4 regions of the Mesorhizobium sp. M0410 genome follow, and region 4 is predicted to be linked to each of the others. Evidence: predicted binding sites of a transcription regulator. Region 4 holds the regulator's gene; each other region holds the start of a gene.

Region 1 (4,149 bases), on a different contig from region 4:
CTTCTGATCGATGCCGGCCAGCGCCCTCGCGGCACGCATCTGCGCGGCAGTGATCATCGGTCAAAACCCCGTCTGAGTTCTGCAGTATCACGTATAATACCTTCATAATGATGGGTCAAACATCATCTTGCATATGTGAAACATGCAACAGTCTTTGCCAGCCGGTGCGCTGGCATGCTACAAACCTCGACATCGTTAGGCGGGACATCCATTGCGGTACCGATTTCACAGGTACGACCTTAAAAGGGATGAGCAGGTGAAGACATTCAAAGCGTTGGCGACCTCGACAGTCTTGCTGTCGATGGTTTTCCTGCTGGCAGGCTGCGGACATGGCCTGATCAACAGGCTGATTTGAAGTAGTCCGGCCGACGTCAGGTGCCGTCGGCCCGCCCTAGCCATCGCTGCAGCAATCGTGCCGCCAGCCAGCACAGCATCGCCCAGGCAAAGCCGGCGCACCAGCCGGCCAGCACGTCGGACGGCCAGTGGACGCCGAGATAGATGCGGCTGATGCCGACCAGCACCGTCGTCAGCACCGCCAGCACGAGCACATAGATCTTCGTTGTGCGCCCGGGCAAAAACCGTGCCGCCATGCTGCCCAGCGTCAAATACGTCACCGCCGACAGCATGGCGTGGCCGCTCGGAAACGAAAGCGATGCCACATCGGCGAGATGCGAGACCAGATCGGGGCGCGGCCGGTCGATATCGAATTTCAGCACGCTTGACAGGAGCTGGCCGCCCGCCACTGCGACGAACATGAGAAGCGCCGCGCCTGGCCTGCGGATAAGGAGCAGATAGACGATCATTGCTGCCGTGATCAGCACCAGTACGCTGGCGCTGCCGAGGCTGGTGACGTCGCGCATCGCTCCTTCCAGCCACGCCGGTCCGATCGGATTGTCGGGCTGGCCGGCCTTGCGGAAGGCAAGCAGGATTTCGGTGTCGAAGGCATGCGGCGTGGTCGCCCGCGCCAGCTCCATCAGTTCTTCGAACCCCCACAGCCCGCCGGCAATGACCAGCCCGGCCAGCAGAACCGGGAACTCCAGCCAGTTGCGCAGTCTGCTTGCAATCTTCTTCATCGGCCCGATCGCAGCTACAGCCTTTGCAGATAGGGCCCGAGCGTGATCAGCGCCACAGCTGCGATGGCAAGCACAATGCCGGTTGCCTGCAAGGCATTGACGCGCTCGCCGAAGAAGACCAGCGCCACCACATTCACCGACACCAGCTGGATCACCGCCGACAGGCTGAACGACACCGACATGCCGAATTCACGGATCAGCCTCAGCATGATCAGATTGCCCAGCGAATAGAGCGCCAACGTCAACACGATCTTGCCGAGGCTCGGCGCCAGCCCCCACTGTTTTGCGGCCATGGCCGCCAGCAGAAAGATCACCGTCGAAACGCAGAGCTGCCCAAGTCCCCAGAAACTCACTTTTGTTCCTCCCGATGCGGTCCCTACGCGCCTGCCGCAGCTCTTGTTTCCGAAGCGCCGGTCGCGGTCAAGCGGGGCTGATGTTGGATACGAAATCGCAGGTGGCAATTAGCCGGCATGTCATCAAACTGTGACCTGCCGGTAATACCGGATTGGCCAGGCAACACGCTCCAGCAATCCATCCAGCCAGAGGCAGGCCCCCATGACTGAACAGCGCTCGACCGAACATCGCACCCCTGACGCCCATTTCCGCACCAGCCTGCTCGAGGAAAACGATGGGCCAGGAGCCAATCCCACCGACAACCGCACCATGGGTGAGATCATCGCCGCGCGGTTCTCGCGCCGCGGCTTCCTCAAGGGCTCGCTTGCCGTCTCGGCCATAGCCGCTACCGTTAGCCCGCTGGCGCTGATCGCCGCCGACAACGCCCGCGCCGCCGAAGGCTCCGCTTTCGCTTTCGACGAGCTCGAGGCCGGCATCGACGACAAGCATCACGTCGCACCTGGCTATGACGCCGACGTGCTGCTGCGCTGGGGCGATCCCCTGTTCGCCGATTCGCCGGAATTCGATCCGACAAAACAGTCGGCGGAAGCCCAGGCCAGACAATTCGGCTACAACAACGACTATGTCGGTTATATCCCGATCGGCGGCTCGGCCGAGCATGGCCTGCTGGTCGTCAACCACGAATACACCAATCCGCATCTGATGTTCCCGGGCCTCGTCACCATCGTCGATGGCAAAGCCAAGCAGGCGCCCCTCAGCAAGGAGCAAGTCGATGTCGAGATGGCCGCGCATGGCGGCACCATTGTCGAGATCCGCAAAGAAGCCGGCAAATGGCAGGTCGTGCGCGACGGCAAGCTCAACCGCCGCATCACCTCCAACACCGAGATGGCACTGTCGGGTCCCGTCGCCGGCCACGACCGCGTCAAGACCAGCGCCGACCCGAGCGGCACGAAGGTCATCGGCACCCTCAACAACTGCGCCGGCGGCGTCACGCCGTGGGGCACCTATGTCATGGCCGAGGAGAACATCCACGGCTATTTCTCGGGCGAGCTGCCGCAGAGCCATAACGAGGCGGCCAATTACAAGCGCCTCGGCATTCCCGAAGGCGCCTATGAATGGGCGGCGCATCACGACCGTTTCGATATCGGCAAGGAGCCGAACGAGCCGAACCGCTTCGGCTGGATCGTCGAGGTCGACGTCCAGGATCCGACGTCGGTGCCGAGGAAGCGCACCGCCATGGGCCGCTTCAAGCATGAGGGCGCAGAATCGATCGTCGCCAAGGATGGCCGTGTCGTCTTCTACCTCGGCGACGACGAGCGCTTCGACTATGTCTATAAGTTCGTCACCACAGGCAAGTTCAATCCGGACGATCGCGCCGCCAACATGAATTTGCTCGACGACGGCACCTTGCATGTCGCCAAGTTCGCCGAGGACGGTTCAATCGAATGGCTGCCGATCGTCTTCGGCCAGGGACCGCTGACAGCGGCAAACGGCTTTGCCAGCCAGGCCGACGTGCTGATCGAGACGCGCCGTGCCGCCGACCTGCTTGGCGCCACCAAGATGGACCGCCCGGAAGACATCCAGCCCAATGCCGCCAATGGCAAGGTCTATGTCATGCTGACCAACAATTCGAAGCGCAAGGCCGACCAGGTCGACGCCGCCAATCCGCGCGCCGAAAACGCCTTTGGCCATATCATTGAGATCGTCGAGGATGGCGGTGATTTCGCTGCGACCAAGGGCAAGTGGGAAATCCTGCTGAAATGCGGCGATCCCGCCGTGGCCGAAATCGGCGCCACCTTCTCCACCGCAACCACTGCCAATGGCTGGTTCGGCATGCCGGACAATTGCGCGGTCGATTCGGCCGGCCGCCTCTGGGTTGCTACCGACGGCCAGGGCCCGAAGGCCACAGGCCGCACCGACGGCCTGTGGGCGGTCGACACGGAAGGCCCGGCGCGGGCGACCTCAAAGCTGTTCTTCCGTGTGCCGATCGGCGCCGAAATGTGTGGTCCCCTGTTTGCGCCGGACGACCAGACTGCTTTCGTTGCCGTCCAGCATCCAGGCGACGGTGGCGAGGACTGGGAGGCTTTTGGGCGTCCCTCCTATTATGAGGATTTGTCGACCCGCTGGCCTGACTTCAAGCCGGACATGCCGGTGCGCCCGGCGGTCGTTGCCATCACCAGGCAAGGCGGCGGCAAGATCGCGGTCTGAGACGCAGGAAGGCCTTGCAGTCTCGAGGAAGGATTTCGGTGGATGCGAAATCCTTCCTTTCCTGATATGGGATGCATCCATGCTGCGCATCATGCGCCGACTAATCATTCGGTGCGCTGAACCACGGCCACATTCATTGTGCTTCGCAACCTGAAGCCAATGGACTCGTATAGTCTGATGGCCGTGGCGTTGCTGGCATAGGCGTGGAGATAGGGAACTTCGCCGCGCGCCACTATCCGGTTTGCCACGAACAGGGACAGCAGCTTGCCTAGGCCACCGCCGCGAAATTCCGGATGTGAGCACACCCCGCTGAGTTCGGTATAGCCAGGTTGCTTCATGCGCTCGCCGGCCATTGCCACAAGTCTGCCCTCGATTTTCACGCCCCAAAAATCGCCCAGGCTCAAGGCTTCGAGCGTGAATGGGCCAGGCTTGGTGAGCAATGCCAGGGCGAGCATCTCAGCCGCATCGTCTCGGGTCAGATGTTGCACACGTTGGTCAGACACGGTTTGCAACG
Region 2 (4,149 bases), on a different contig from region 4:
TTGGCCGCTGGACCGAAGTCGCCGAGCGCTGCCGGATTTCGGAAAGTGCGTTGGGCGACTATTCCTACATGATGCAGGACTGCGGCGTCTGGTGCGCGACGATCGGCAAATTCGCCAACATCGCCGCCAATGTGCGCATCAACGCCACCAACCACCCGACCTGGCGGCCGACGCTGCACCATTTCACCTATCGCGCCTCGGACTATTGGGACGACGCCGAGCACGAGAGCGAATTCTTCGCCCAGCGCCGCGCCAAGCGCGTCACCATCGGCCACGACACCTGGCTCGGCCACGGCTCGACCATCCTGCCCGGCATCACCGTCGGCGATGGCGCCGCGGTCGGTGCGGGTGCCGTGGTGTCGAAGGACGTCGCGCCCTACACCATCGTCGGCGGCGTGCCGGCCAAGCCGATCCGCGAGCGCTTCGACCGCCGCACCGCGGAGCGCTACCAGGCGCTCGCCTGGTGGGATTGGGACCACGCCCGGCTGCGCGCCGCGCTCGACGATTTTCGGGAACTGTCGGCCAATCAGTTTTTGGAGAAGCATGGGGGTTGACGTCCCGAATAAGTCAGCCGCTCGGGCAAATGTCCAAAATAATAGAAAGAAATCCTAACGTGATAAGAATAGCACCACCAGTCTGATTAAACCTGATAAGTTCTATAATTTTTTTGTCATAACCAATATCTACAAGCGATTTGGTTTTTTCCTCAATCTTATTTGCAAAATTTATCGTAACTAGCGCAATTAAAAAAATGAGAATCATTAGAATAATGGCCGCGTCGCGCCCATTTGCATAATTGTACAAGTATCCCGATATTGGATGGTTCAAGCTACCAACCCGATATACGGACATCAAAACCAGGGCCACTGTGAAACTTATCGCAGCGACTACCCCTGCAGCATACAGCCGCAACCACTGGCGCCAACGTAGCAATTAGGCAGCCTCTCTTTGATACGAGTTTGAATCTTTATTTCAATCTTGATGATGTGCAAACCCCGGCAGCATCGCTTGGCGAATCCTGCCTTTGATATTCTACTTCTTGGCACGGTTTTCATGTCCCTGACACATCGTCGGGGCAGAACGCGGCCTTTCCTCTGGAGATCGCAATGCCTGTTTCAGTCAAACCTTCGCTCGCCGGATACTTTGCCGGCTCGAACCCGACCCCTCCGCTGCATCTCGGCAGGCGCTACGACACCTCTGGCAATTTCCTGACCGAGCCCGGCAACACGGTCGTCTGCCATCTCGTCGACGGCTCGCCGTCCGAGGCAGTGGTGGTCGAAGTGCGTGAGCGGATGCGCGCCATGCCCGATACCGACCGGCTGGCCTCTCCAGCCTGCACATGACGCTGTTCCAGGACATCATCGAATATCGGCGCCGGCTCCCTATTGGCCTGAGGATGCGCCCCTCGACACCAGCATCGACGACATGACCCGCCTCTATCAGGAACGCCTGAACGGCTTCGAAGGCCGCGGCGCCTTCAAGATCAGGGTTGTCGATGTCGTGCCGACGGGCTTGACCGTTGCCGGCGCAACCGATGAGGACGTGCGTATCCTGCGCGCATGACGCGATGCCTTTTCGGCGCCCTTCGGATATCGGCATCCCGACCACGACAGCTACACGTTCCACATAACCTTCGCCTATCAGATCCGCCGTCTCGACGATGAAAGGATAACGCAATGGCAACAACTATTCGATGATTGCCTCTCGCTGCCGTCCGTCAGGCTCCAGTGATCGAGCTGCTGCCTCCGGCATTTTGCAGCTTCAAGGACATGAAGCATTTCGAGGAGCTTCTTGTCCTGGGCTGATCCAAAGGCGCGCGGATGAATTCCCCGGGCGAGGCGTACCTGTGGGCAGTAACAAAACTGACATCGTTCCGACACCGCAGGTTCATGCGGCTGCGCTAGCGAGGGTTAACAGACCTTCAATTGCGATTGGACTGGAGCCTGCACCATGTCAGCTACGCTCGAAATCCGCGGCGTCACCCGCCGGTTCGGCAAGAACACCGCCGTCAGCAATGTCGACATCGCGATCCCGCACGGTCAGATGGTCGGCATCATCGGCCGTTCGGGCGCCGGCAAATCGACGCTTCTGCGCATGATCAACCGCCTCATCGATCCCAGCCAGGGATCCATCCTGTTCGACGGCGTCGAGGTCTCCGGGTTGCGCGGCTCGCCGCTCCGGCGATGGCAGCGCGACTGCGCCATGATCTTCCAGCAGTTCAATCTGGTGCCGCGCCTGGACGTGCTGACCAATGTGCTGCTCGGCCGGCTCAACCACCGCTCGACGCTGTCCAACCTCTTCGGCATGTTCTCGCGCAGTGAATGCGCCGAGGCTGTTGCCGCCCTTGAGCGTCTCGACATCGCCCGCACCGTACTGCAGCCCGCCGGCACGCTTTCCGGCGGCCAGCAGCAGCGCGTTGCTATTGCGCGTGCCATGATGCAGCAGCCGAAGGTGCTGTTGGCGGACGAGCCGATCGCCTCGCTCGATCCGCTCAACGCCAAGGTGGTGATGGATTCGCTGCAGGACATCAATTTGCGCGAAGGCATCACCGTCATCACAAATCTGCATACGCTTGATACGGCCCGCAACTATTGCAACCGTATCATCGGCATGGCCGCCGGCAAGGTTGTCTTCGACGGCCCGCCCGAAGACCTCAACCGCGAGGCCGTGCGCATGGTCTACGGCGCCGACAGCAATGGCGGCGAAATCTCCGAGGCCATCACTTCGACCAGTGTCGCCGTCAAACAGAAAATCGCTGCATCCGCCGGACCGCTCGAGCCCGTGTTCCCTGGCTACTGAGAACGGCCTGATCGCCCGCCCGCGTCAAAGGCACTCGTCAAAAGTTCGAACGCTCCGGCGCGAAGCCGGAACCAACAGGAGAGAGATAATGTTCAGGAAGATGGTTTTTGGCGCGGTTTCATTGCTCGCCATCGCAACAAGTGCCGCTCACGCCCAGGATATCAAGGAATTCCGCATCGGCATCCTTGGTGGTGAAAATGAAGCGGACCGGCTGCGCAACTTTCAGTGCCTCGCCGATCACCTGAAGTCCGAATTCGGCTTCGAGAAGGTCTCGCTGTTCCCGGCCGCCGACTATGACGGGGTGATCCAGGGCCTGCTCGGCGGCACCCTCGATTTCGCCGAGCTTGGCGCGTCAGGCTATGCCAGCGTCTACCTCAAGGATCCGAACGCCGTGACCCCGATCCTCACCACCCAGCAGACCGACGGCGCGACCGGCTATTATTCGATCGGCCTGGCGCTGAAGTCGTCCGGCATCACCGACATCAAGTCGGCAAAGGGCAAGAAGCTCGGCTATGCCGACCCGGATTCGACCTCCGGTTATCTGATCCCGCTGACCCAGATCCCGAAGGACACCGGCGCCTCGAACGAAACCTTCTTCGCCTCGACCCAGTTCAATGGCGGCCACGAGAACAACCTCCTCGCCGTTCGCGACGGCAAGGTCGATGTTGCGGTTGACGACTCCTCGGGCATTGGCGACTTCAAGAACGGCTACACCTCCGGCACCTTCCACAAGGAAGTCGCCAAGGGCGCCGTCGACCCCAACGATTTCGTCGAAGTCTGGCGCTCCGGCCTGATCCCGAACGGCCCGCTGGTCGTGCGCACCGCGCTCGGTGGCGATATGAGCGCCAAGCTCGCCAACTTCTTCACCAGCCTGCCGGCCAAGGACAAGCCCTGCTTCGAGGCCATCGAAGGCGGCGATTTCACTGGCTACGTTCCTGTGAAGCCGGACTTCTACAGCGTCATCGTCGAAGCCCGCAAAGCCGCGATCGGCGGCTGAATGCGGTGGCAAAGGGCGGCCTTACCAGCGCCGCCCTTTTTGCATGCCCGATCATGACCATCTCAGCCACGATCCGTTCAGACGCGACCCGGCGGACAGCCGACTCCTGGCGACGGCAGACGTCCTTGCGCCGGTTCTACACGGCGCTCGGCATCGGTTTGCTGCTTATCGCCATGTGCACAGCCATGTGGTTTGCCGACGAGGCCAATGCCGGACATTTCTTCGATCGGCTGCCGCACATACTGGATTTCCTTAGCTGGCTTGTTCCCAAAGACTGGAACGACGTCTGGCGGGCGCTGTTCGACATCGCATCGCCGCACGACAAGGGCAGCCAGGAGTTCAACTTCCCGCTT
Region 3 (4,149 bases), on a different contig from region 4:
GAGAGGTCCTGCCGAGCAAGAAACACATGTTCGTATAGAGCCATAGTGTTCGTGCCTTTCTTCGTTTCTCTCCCGGTTCCCGGCGGCAAAAGCCTCTGCAACTTCTCTGACCCGCAATCCTTGCGAAGGCGGGGAAGAAAGGAGCATGACGAGACGGTCGAGAGCGGAGACACGGGAGGCGGAAGCGCTTCTGGCTTCACGCGAAGGTTTCGAAAAACCTCCGGCCCTCCGTTCAGCCCCCAGCAAGGACCGGCAGATTGCGGGCGTCTATACAGGAATTTGGCCGCAAGGCAAGGGCAAACGGCCGACGTGTCGTAAGCAGATGAGTTGTCCGGATTAGGTAGCACATGAGTTGTCCGGTCTTATTGGGCTGCTGGCCTCATTCGCAAGGTCTTACGGATTCCCTGCCCGGACCCAAGAATGTTTTCCTGCATTTCGCCTGACAAAACAAACCGGATGCCCTGTTCGTATAATCGCGGGAGACGGTCGAGGTAACGCCAACAAATCGAACAGCTCTACGCAGTCGGCAATCAGCTGCAACAATTCCCGTCTCTCGACGACACGATCGGAGTTCGCGCATCACGCTGCAACTTCAGCTGCCTCAGCTCGTGTGTGCAGCCACTTTGCCTGTGGTTTCGGGGAAGAAATCGGGCGCCGCATGGCGCTTGCCGAACATCATGTCGTATTGCAGCAGACGGAAGTCGCGGATTGCCGGGTCGATCTCTTTCTGACGCGACCAATCGGGGGTGGCCTCGCCCCCCGGTGCCAACAGCAAATTACGGTCGATGACGCGGTAGCGCTCTCGCAACTGGCCGAGGAAGCCGGTGTAATAGGGATGGCTGATGCCGGCCGTTTTCAGGATATGGTAGGGCAGGAAGGCCGGGCTGACGGCGCCCAGATCCTCGGAGGGGCCGCTGCGGTTCGACCAGACGATCAATGGCGTCTGGTGGTGCTGCAGCATCTGGTCGGCCGGCTCCTTGCGCGGCGCGACATTGTCCTTCAGGAAACCGGTCTCGACGTAGACCGGCCCAAGCGGCGGCAGGTGATCGCCGAAGAATGCGATGACGGTCGGCCGCTCGCGTTTCTTCGCCCATTCGATCAGCCGCTCGAGGCCGCGGTCCGCGTCGGAAGAGCCTTCGGCGTAGCTCAACAGCGATTCACGTGCCCATTGGCTGATCGGCGCCTGCACCTTGTGGGTCGGATTGGTATAGCGATACGGCTCATACGGCCCGTGGTTCTGCAGGCTGACGGCGAAAAAGAAGACCGGCTCGGCGCTGGTATCGGCTTCGCGGATGATCTCGTCGGTCATCGCTGCGTCCGACGCGAGCGGTCCGCGCTTCTGCATGGGCGGCAACGTCTCCTCGGACTTGAAGTCGTTGAAGCCGAAATCGGCATAGACGGCCCCCCGGTTCCAGAACCAGTTGGTGCCGGGATGGATGGCGCGCGCTCGGTAGCCCTGACTTTTCAGGAAGGTCGCCAGCGAGGGAGTCGGTGTCCGCACATATTGCTGGTAGGGAATGCTGCCCGCCGGCAGGAAGGCGTTGGAAAAGCCGGTCAGGGCCTCGAACTCGATGTTGGCCGTCATGCCGCCGAACTCGGGCGAGAACATGTAGCCCGTGCGCAGTGCCCGCACATTGGGGATAGGGTCGGGTGTGATGGTGACGCCGGGCAGCTTGGTCGGATCCCAGAAGGATTCGCTCATCACGACGATGATGTCGGGCTTCTCGGCAGGTACCGAGGCGATCACCTGCGGTTTGCCGATCGCTTCGATCGCCTTGTCGGAATAGCCGGGCGGCGCCGAGACATGCGCCATCGGGACGTTCAGCGCGAAGGCGAGCGCAAAACCGTTCGAGGCATAGTTTTCCTTCTGGTCCCACATAATCGGGATGATCTGCAGCCGGTCGCGCGTCCACGAGAAAGTGGCATAGTCCATGATGGAGACGAAGAAAGCGATCAGCGGCACCGTCAGCGTCAGCCGGGCAAGGCGGCCCTTGTGGCTGAGCGCCGGAACGCGGCGGCGCCATAACCGCCAGCCATAGACGAGCAGCGACAGCCCGCCGACGATGCCGATCGCCAGGGCAATGGCGGTTCCCGGGCGATCGCGGACCAGGAGTGGCATCAGTGCCACGATCTGCCGGGAATAGAGGAAATCGGTCGGATAGAGCGGATCGCCGAGATAGAGCGACTTCTGGTGGCCGACGAACGCCAGCGACAATGTCAGCGGCGCGACGATCATCAGGCTCTGATGGCTGCGGCCGAGCACGGCGTCGAGGCCGATGAGGATCAGCGCAAAAATGATGATCGTGGTCCAGCCGGGTTTGAAAGGCTGCAGAAAGAAATCAATGGTGCCGGCAAAGTTGCCGCGCACGATCAGTTCGATGGCAAACACCAGGATAGCCGCAGCCAGCAAGCTGATAAGGCCATAGCGGATGACAGGCCATCTGCGCGCCGGCAGATAGCCAGTCGACGGATCGCCTTCAAGAAACTGTGGCGCCGCCTCGGCTGCGCTCTGCTTGGTCTTTGCCACTTCAATAGTTCCCCGGCCCGCAACAAAGGCGTCACTCGATTGTCATCGAACTGTCACGCAAAGCCTAGCGCCTGCGGCGGAAATAAGAAGAGCCAGCAAACAAATCGTGAGCGGTTTTCATCATGAGTGATCGCCAAAAAGCCTGCCGAAACAGGCACTCGGCCGACGCCGAGCGGTCAAGGTTGGACTTGACTTGGGCGCACGCCTTGCGTCACAGGCAGCGAGAACCAGCAGCTGGGAGCCGACGATGGCCATCGCATTCACCTTTCCGGGGCAGGGCAGCCAGGCTGTCGGCATGGGCAAGGACCTCGCCGATACTTTTGTGGAATCGCGGCAGATCTTCGAGGAAGTCGACGACGCGCTCGGTGAAAAACTATCGCAGCTGATCTGGGAAGGCCCGGAAGAGACGCTGACGCTGACCGCCAATGCTCAGCCGGCGCTGATGGCGGTGTCACTTGCCGCAGTCCGGGCGCTGGAGGCGCGCGGCTTCTCCCTGAACGGCAAGGTCACCTATGTCGCCGGCCATTCGCTCGGTGAATATTCGGCACTTGCGGCCGCTGGTTTCGTTTCGGTCGCCGACGCCGCCCGGCTGTTGCGTATCCGCGGCAATGCCATGCAGGCGGCTGTACCGGCCGGCGAGGGCGCGATGGCGGCGATCATCGGGCTGGAACAGGCCGACGTCGAGGCCGCTTGCGCAGAGGCCGCCCAAGGCACCGCCAAAGATCCCGCGCAAGCCTTGGTGTGCCAGATCGCCAACGACAATGGCGGCGGCCAGCTGGTGATCTCCGGCGCCAGGCCGGCGGTCGAACTGGCGGCGAAGCTATGCACGGAAAAGGGCGCCAAGCGGGCGCTGATGCTGCAGGTCTCGGCGCCCTTCCATTCGGCATTGATGAAGCCTGCGGCCGAGATCATGCGGGAGGCGTTGGCCGCCGTGACGAAGCGTGCGCCGGTCGTGCCGCTGGTCTCGAATGTTACTGTGACCCCGACGAGCGATCCTGACGAGATTGCCCGCCGCCTCGTCGAACAGGTGATCGGGCGCGTGCGCTGGCGCGAAACGGTGGAGTGGTTCGGCAGCAACGGCGTTGCGACGCTTTACGAAGTGGGCGCCGGCAAGGTGCTGTCGGGGCTGGCCCGCCGCATCAACCGCGATATTGCCACCACTGCCATCGGATCCGCGGCGGATGTCGAGGCGGCGCTGGCGGCGCTTGCATAATCAACTGGCGATTTGACCCCGCTCCATGCAAAGGGTGTTCGCTCAGATCAGGAGGCAAGAATGTTCGAATTGACCGGCCGCAAGGCGCTCGTCACCGGCGCATCGGGAGGTATCGGCGAGGCGATCGCCCGCGTGCTGCACGGCCAGGGCGCCATCGTCGGCCTGCATGGCACACGTATCGAGAAATTGGAGGCGCTGGCCGCCGAATTGGGCGACCGGGTCAAGCTTTTCCCGGCCAATCTTTCCAACCGCGACGACGTCAAGGCGCTCGGCCAGAAGGCGGAGGCCGACCTCGAAGGCGTCGACATCCTCGTCAACAATGCCGGCATCACCAAGGACGGGTTGTTCGTGCGCATGGCTGACGCCGACTGGGATAGCGTGCTCGAGGTCAACCTGACCGCCGTGTTCC
Region 4 (4,149 bases):
CCGGCATATTGCTGGCGATAGCACGCATTTCCGGCGAGACGGCGCCGCTGCTCTTCACCGCGCTCAACAACCAGTTCTGGAGCAGCAATATCAACGCGCCGATGGCCAGCCTGCCGGTGACCATCTTCCAGTTCGCTCTCAGCCCTTACGAGGAATGGCAGCAACTGGCGTGGACCGGCGCACTCATAATCACCCTGACGGTTCTGGGCTTGAGCATCCTCGCCCGCAGCCTTACCGGACGCAGAGAGGACAGATGACACAGATGTTGTCCCCGGACATGACGATGACCGAAACGGTCACCGAGAAGACGAAGATCGAGGTCAAGAACCTCAACTTCTACTACGGCCAGAGCAAGGCGCTGAAGGACATCAGCCTGTCGCTGCCCGAGCGCAGCGTCACGGCCTTCATCGGCCCTTCGGGTTGCGGGAAATCGACGCTGCTGCGCGTCTTCAACCGCATCTACGAGCTCTACCCGAAACAGACCGCCGAGGGCCAGGTGCTGCTCGACGGCAAGAACATTCTCGACCGGTCGCAGGATCTCAACCTCCTCAGGACAAAGATCGGCATGGTATTCCAGAAGCCGACGCCGTTCCCGATGTCGATCTACGAGAACATAGCCTTCGGCGTCAGGCTCTACGAGAATCTCGGCAAGTCCGAGATGGACGGCCGCGTCGAGCAAGCGTTGAAGCGGGCCGCGCTGTGGAGCGAGGTCAAGGACAAGCTAAACGCCAGCGGCTTGAGCCTGTCCGGCGGCCAGCAGCAGCGGCTCTGCATTGCCCGCACCGTGGCAGTGAAGCCGGAAGTCATTCTGCTCGACGAACCGGCTTCGGCCCTCGACCCGCTGTCGACGGCCAAGATCGAGGAACTGATCGACGAGCTGCAAGCCGACTACACGATCGTCATCGTCACCCACAACATGCAGCAAGCGGCGCGCGTGTCGCGCCAGACCGCCTTCATGTATCTGGGTGAACTGGTCGAGTTCGACCGGACCGAGAAGATATTCACGTCGCCCCGCGAGAAGCGCACGCAGGACTACATCACTGGCCGCTTCGGCTGAGCCGTTCCGATCATGCATATGAGGACAGGACCATGGGCGAACACACAGTCGCTTCTTTCGACGAGGATCTCGAGCAGATCAGCAAGCTGATCCGCGACATGGCCGACCTCGCCGGTTCGATGGTCGGCGGGGCGACCAAGGCCCTGTTGAATTCCGATAACGTGCTGGCGCAACGCGTCGTCTCCGACGACGCCATCATGGATGCGCGTCAACGCGAACTGGACGATCGCGCCATCACCCTGATCGCCAAGCGCCAGCCAATGGCTCACGATCTGCGCCATGTCGTCGGAGCGATCCGCATGGCCGGCGACCTCGAACGCATCGGCGACCTTGCCAAGAATATCGCCAAGCGTGTGAGCGCGGTCGGCCTCAGCGCCACGCCGCGCGACCTATCGCATTCCATCGATGCGATGGCGCAGCTAGTGCTCATCCAGGTGCAGGGCGTCATCGAGGAGTATGCTGCAGGCGATGCGGCCGCCTTGGCCAAGCTGCGCGCCGCCGACGAGCGTATCGACGTCAAATACACGTCCGTGTTCCGCGAGCTGTTAACCTACATGATGGAAGATCCGCGCAACATCACTGCTTGCACGCATCTGCTGTTCTGCGCCAAGAATCTCGAGCGGATCGGCGACCATGTCACCAACATCGCCGAAAATGCGTATTATGTGCTGACCGGCGAACAATTGCCGGTCAATCGTCCGAAGCAGGACGAAACGACAATGTCCGCGCCGGTGACATGATGGGGGTGCCCAGCCGATGATCGCACCACGCATAATGGTGGTGGAGGACGAGGAGCCGTTGGGCGTGCTGCTCCGCTACAATCTCGAATCCGAAGGCTACCAGGTCGAGGTGGTGACACGCGGCGACGAAGCCGAGATCCGTTTGCAGGAGAATGTGCCCGACCTTCTGGTGCTCGACTGGATGATACCGGCGGTTTCCGGCATCGAGCTCTGCCGCCGGTTGCGCGTGCGCCCCGAAACCGAGCGGCTGCCGATCATCATGCTGACCGCGCGCGGCGAGGAGAGCGATCGGGTGCGCGGTCTTTCGACCGGCGCCGACGACTATCTCGTCAAACCGTTTTCGACGCCGGAATTCATGGCCAGGGTCAAGGCGCTGCTGCGGCGCGCCAAGCCGGAAGTGCTGTCCAGCGTGCTGAAGGTCGGCGACATAGTGCTCGATCGCGAATCGCACAGGGTCTATCGCAAGAAGAGCGAGATCCGGCTCGGGCCGACCGAATTCCGGCTGCTCGAGTTCATGATGCGGCATCCGGGCCGCGTCTTCTCGCGTAGCCAGTTGCTCGATAATGTCTGGGGCGAGACGATCTATATCGACGAACGCACCGTCGACGTCCATGTCGGGCGGCTGCGCAAAGCCGTCAATAACGGCCGCATGCCGGATGTCATCCGCACCATCCGCGGTGCCGGCTATGCGATCAGGGAAGATTGACCCGCCTGGTCAGGCGACGTTCTTTCTGACGCCGGGCCTCATTTGCGCGCCCGGCGCGAAAATCTCCTGGTCGACGAAGCTTAACGCCCGCATCGCGCAGCCTTCGCGGATCAGCGGCAATTCGTTCGGCTCGGTATCGAAGGAGATCGAGCCCGAGTGCTGGCCGCCGGCGGTCTGGGCGATTGCCTTGCGCAAGGCCGGCTCGATCAGATCGAAGGCAGCGGCACTGGCGCCGACCATCGCGACCGGTGCCGGATCGATCAGCGCGAACAGCGAGCCGAGACCGAAACCCAGCGCTTCGCCGGCCTTGCGGTAGGCCTCGCGTTCCGGCCCATCCTTCTCGCGCGCGCGGGCGGCCAGCGCGCGCATGTCGGCGTCGCTGACGTCGGCGATAGGTTCGCTGTCTTCGCTCATCTGCCTGGCGTTGCGCCAGATGGCATAGTTGCCGGCATAGGCTTCGATGCAGCCGCGCCGCCCGCAACGGCAGAGCGCGCCGCCCGGACGATGGATCATGTGGCCAAATTCGCCGCCCGAGGAATGCGTCCCGGTGAACAGTTCGCCCTTCAGCACAAGCCCCATACCGATGCCATGCGAAAGCAGGATGGCGATGAAGTCGTCGCGATAGCGATCCGGATTGCGCCAGCGCAAAGCCACCGCCATCATATTGCAGTCGTTCTCCACCGTGGCCGGGATGCCGAATTCGTCCTCCAGCATGTCGGCAAAGGCGATGTCGGTCTGCGGCGTGATCGGCGACCACAGCATGGCGCGTGCAGGGGAGTCGGTAATGCCCTGAATCGCCAGGGCGATGCGGGCGACACTGCGGACGTCAAGGTCTGGGTCCTCAAGCCGGCGCCGGACGATGGCCATGCATTCGCGGATCAGCTCGTCGCGCGGCATGGTCAGCGTGTCCAGCCGGCGCTGTTCCTCGGCGACCACCTGTCCCGCATAGTCGATAATGGCGGCCGACAGGAAATTCAGTGACAACACCACGGTCAGCACCGCCGCCGCTTCCGGGTTGAGGGCGAGGCCGACCTGCGGACGACCCCGTTTCAACGAAACGGGCTCACTTGCCTTGCTCTCGGCGAGGATGCCTTCCCGTATCAGGTCGGAGGAGATCGCCGATATGGTCGAATGACTGAGGCCGGTGGTGGCTGCGATCTCCGTACGCGATGGCTGGCCAGCCCGGCGCACCGCCGAGATCACCATCGCCCGGTTGCGCCGGCGCAAATCGTCGTGGCGGATTCCGACCGACATCGTTTTGCTTTCCTCCCGGTTGCCGCGGCCGCTCATGAACCGGAAGCCGTCGGTAATGTCCGACAAATAGTGTCAGATGCGGCAAATAGTGTCAGATGCAGGTGGCGCTGTCATCGTTTATTCCGACGCTCGAAAAAACTCGCAGAGTCATCAAAATCCATCACAATCGATGTTGACAGCAGCCGGAGATCGGGCCAGTATTTTTTCGAGGCTCGAAAAAATTAGAGCTTCTAAGCTGGTCTTTGAGCCAATTGGTCACGCCGTACGCGGCGCAGGGAGGATATGATGAAGAAATTCACGACCGCCATTCTGGCGGGTGTCGCCATCACGCTGGCGCTGGCGTCGGTGGCGCAGGCGAAAGACAAGGTCATCGGCGTTTCCTGGTCGAACTT

The links. The regulator PhoB, encoded in region 4, activates phosphate uptake and scavenging genes when phosphate is short. The targets are predictions, from matches to a motif close to TGTCATNNANCTGTCAT.
Region 1: NKI63_RS25285 (PhoX family protein) is a predicted target of PhoB. The motif match lies at 1,545-1,561, and genes of this name have one in related genera.
Region 2: phnC (phosphonate ABC transporter ATP-binding protein) is a predicted target of PhoB. The motif match lies at 1,853-1,869, and genes of this name have one in related genera.
Region 3: NKI63_RS13575 (LTA synthase family protein) is a predicted target of PhoB. The motif match lies at 2,568-2,584, and genes of this name have one in related genera.

The regions. Positions count from the first base shown of each region.
Region 1 is NZ_JAMYRN010000023.1:8,105-12,253, reverse strand. Features, by position in the region: gene NKI63_RS25300 (helix-turn-helix domain-containing protein) at 1-57, opposite strand, end outside; gene NKI63_RS25295 (phosphatase PAP2 family protein) at 372-1,073, opposite strand; gene NKI63_RS25290 (hypothetical protein) at 1,088-1,426, opposite strand; gene NKI63_RS25285 (PhoX family protein) at 1,629-3,635, shown strand; gene NKI63_RS25280 (GNAT family N-acetyltransferase) at 3,740-4,149, opposite strand, start outside.
Region 2 is NZ_JAMYRN010000003.1:32,936-37,084, reverse strand. Features, by position in the region: gene NKI63_RS04290 (DapH/DapD/GlmU-related protein) at 1-554, shown strand, start outside; partial or broken gene NKI63_RS04285 (DUF1868 domain-containing protein) at 1,107-1,805, shown strand; gene phnC (phosphonate ABC transporter ATP-binding protein) at 1,951-2,799, shown strand; gene phnD (phosphonate ABC transporter substrate-binding protein) at 2,888-3,796, shown strand; gene phnE (phosphonate ABC transporter, permease protein PhnE) at 3,850-4,149, shown strand, end outside.
Region 3 is NZ_JAMYRN010000008.1:60,897-65,045, reverse strand. Features, by position in the region: gene rpsF (30S ribosomal protein S6) at 1-44, opposite strand, end outside; gene NKI63_RS13575 (LTA synthase family protein) at 602-2,527, opposite strand; gene fabD (ACP S-malonyltransferase) at 2,775-3,740, shown strand; gene fabG (3-oxoacyl-[acyl-carrier-protein] reductase) at 3,801-4,149, shown strand, end outside.
Region 4 is NZ_JAMYRN010000005.1:195,089-199,237, forward strand. Features, by position in the region: gene pstA (phosphate ABC transporter permease PstA) at 1-257, shown strand, start outside; gene pstB (phosphate ABC transporter ATP-binding protein PstB) at 254-1,057, shown strand; gene phoU (phosphate signaling complex protein PhoU) at 1,090-1,797, shown strand; gene phoB (phosphate regulon transcriptional regulator PhoB) at 1,814-2,503, shown strand; gene NKI63_RS09080 (ROK family protein) at 2,513-3,757, opposite strand; gene xylF (D-xylose ABC transporter substrate-binding protein) at 4,043-4,149, shown strand, end outside.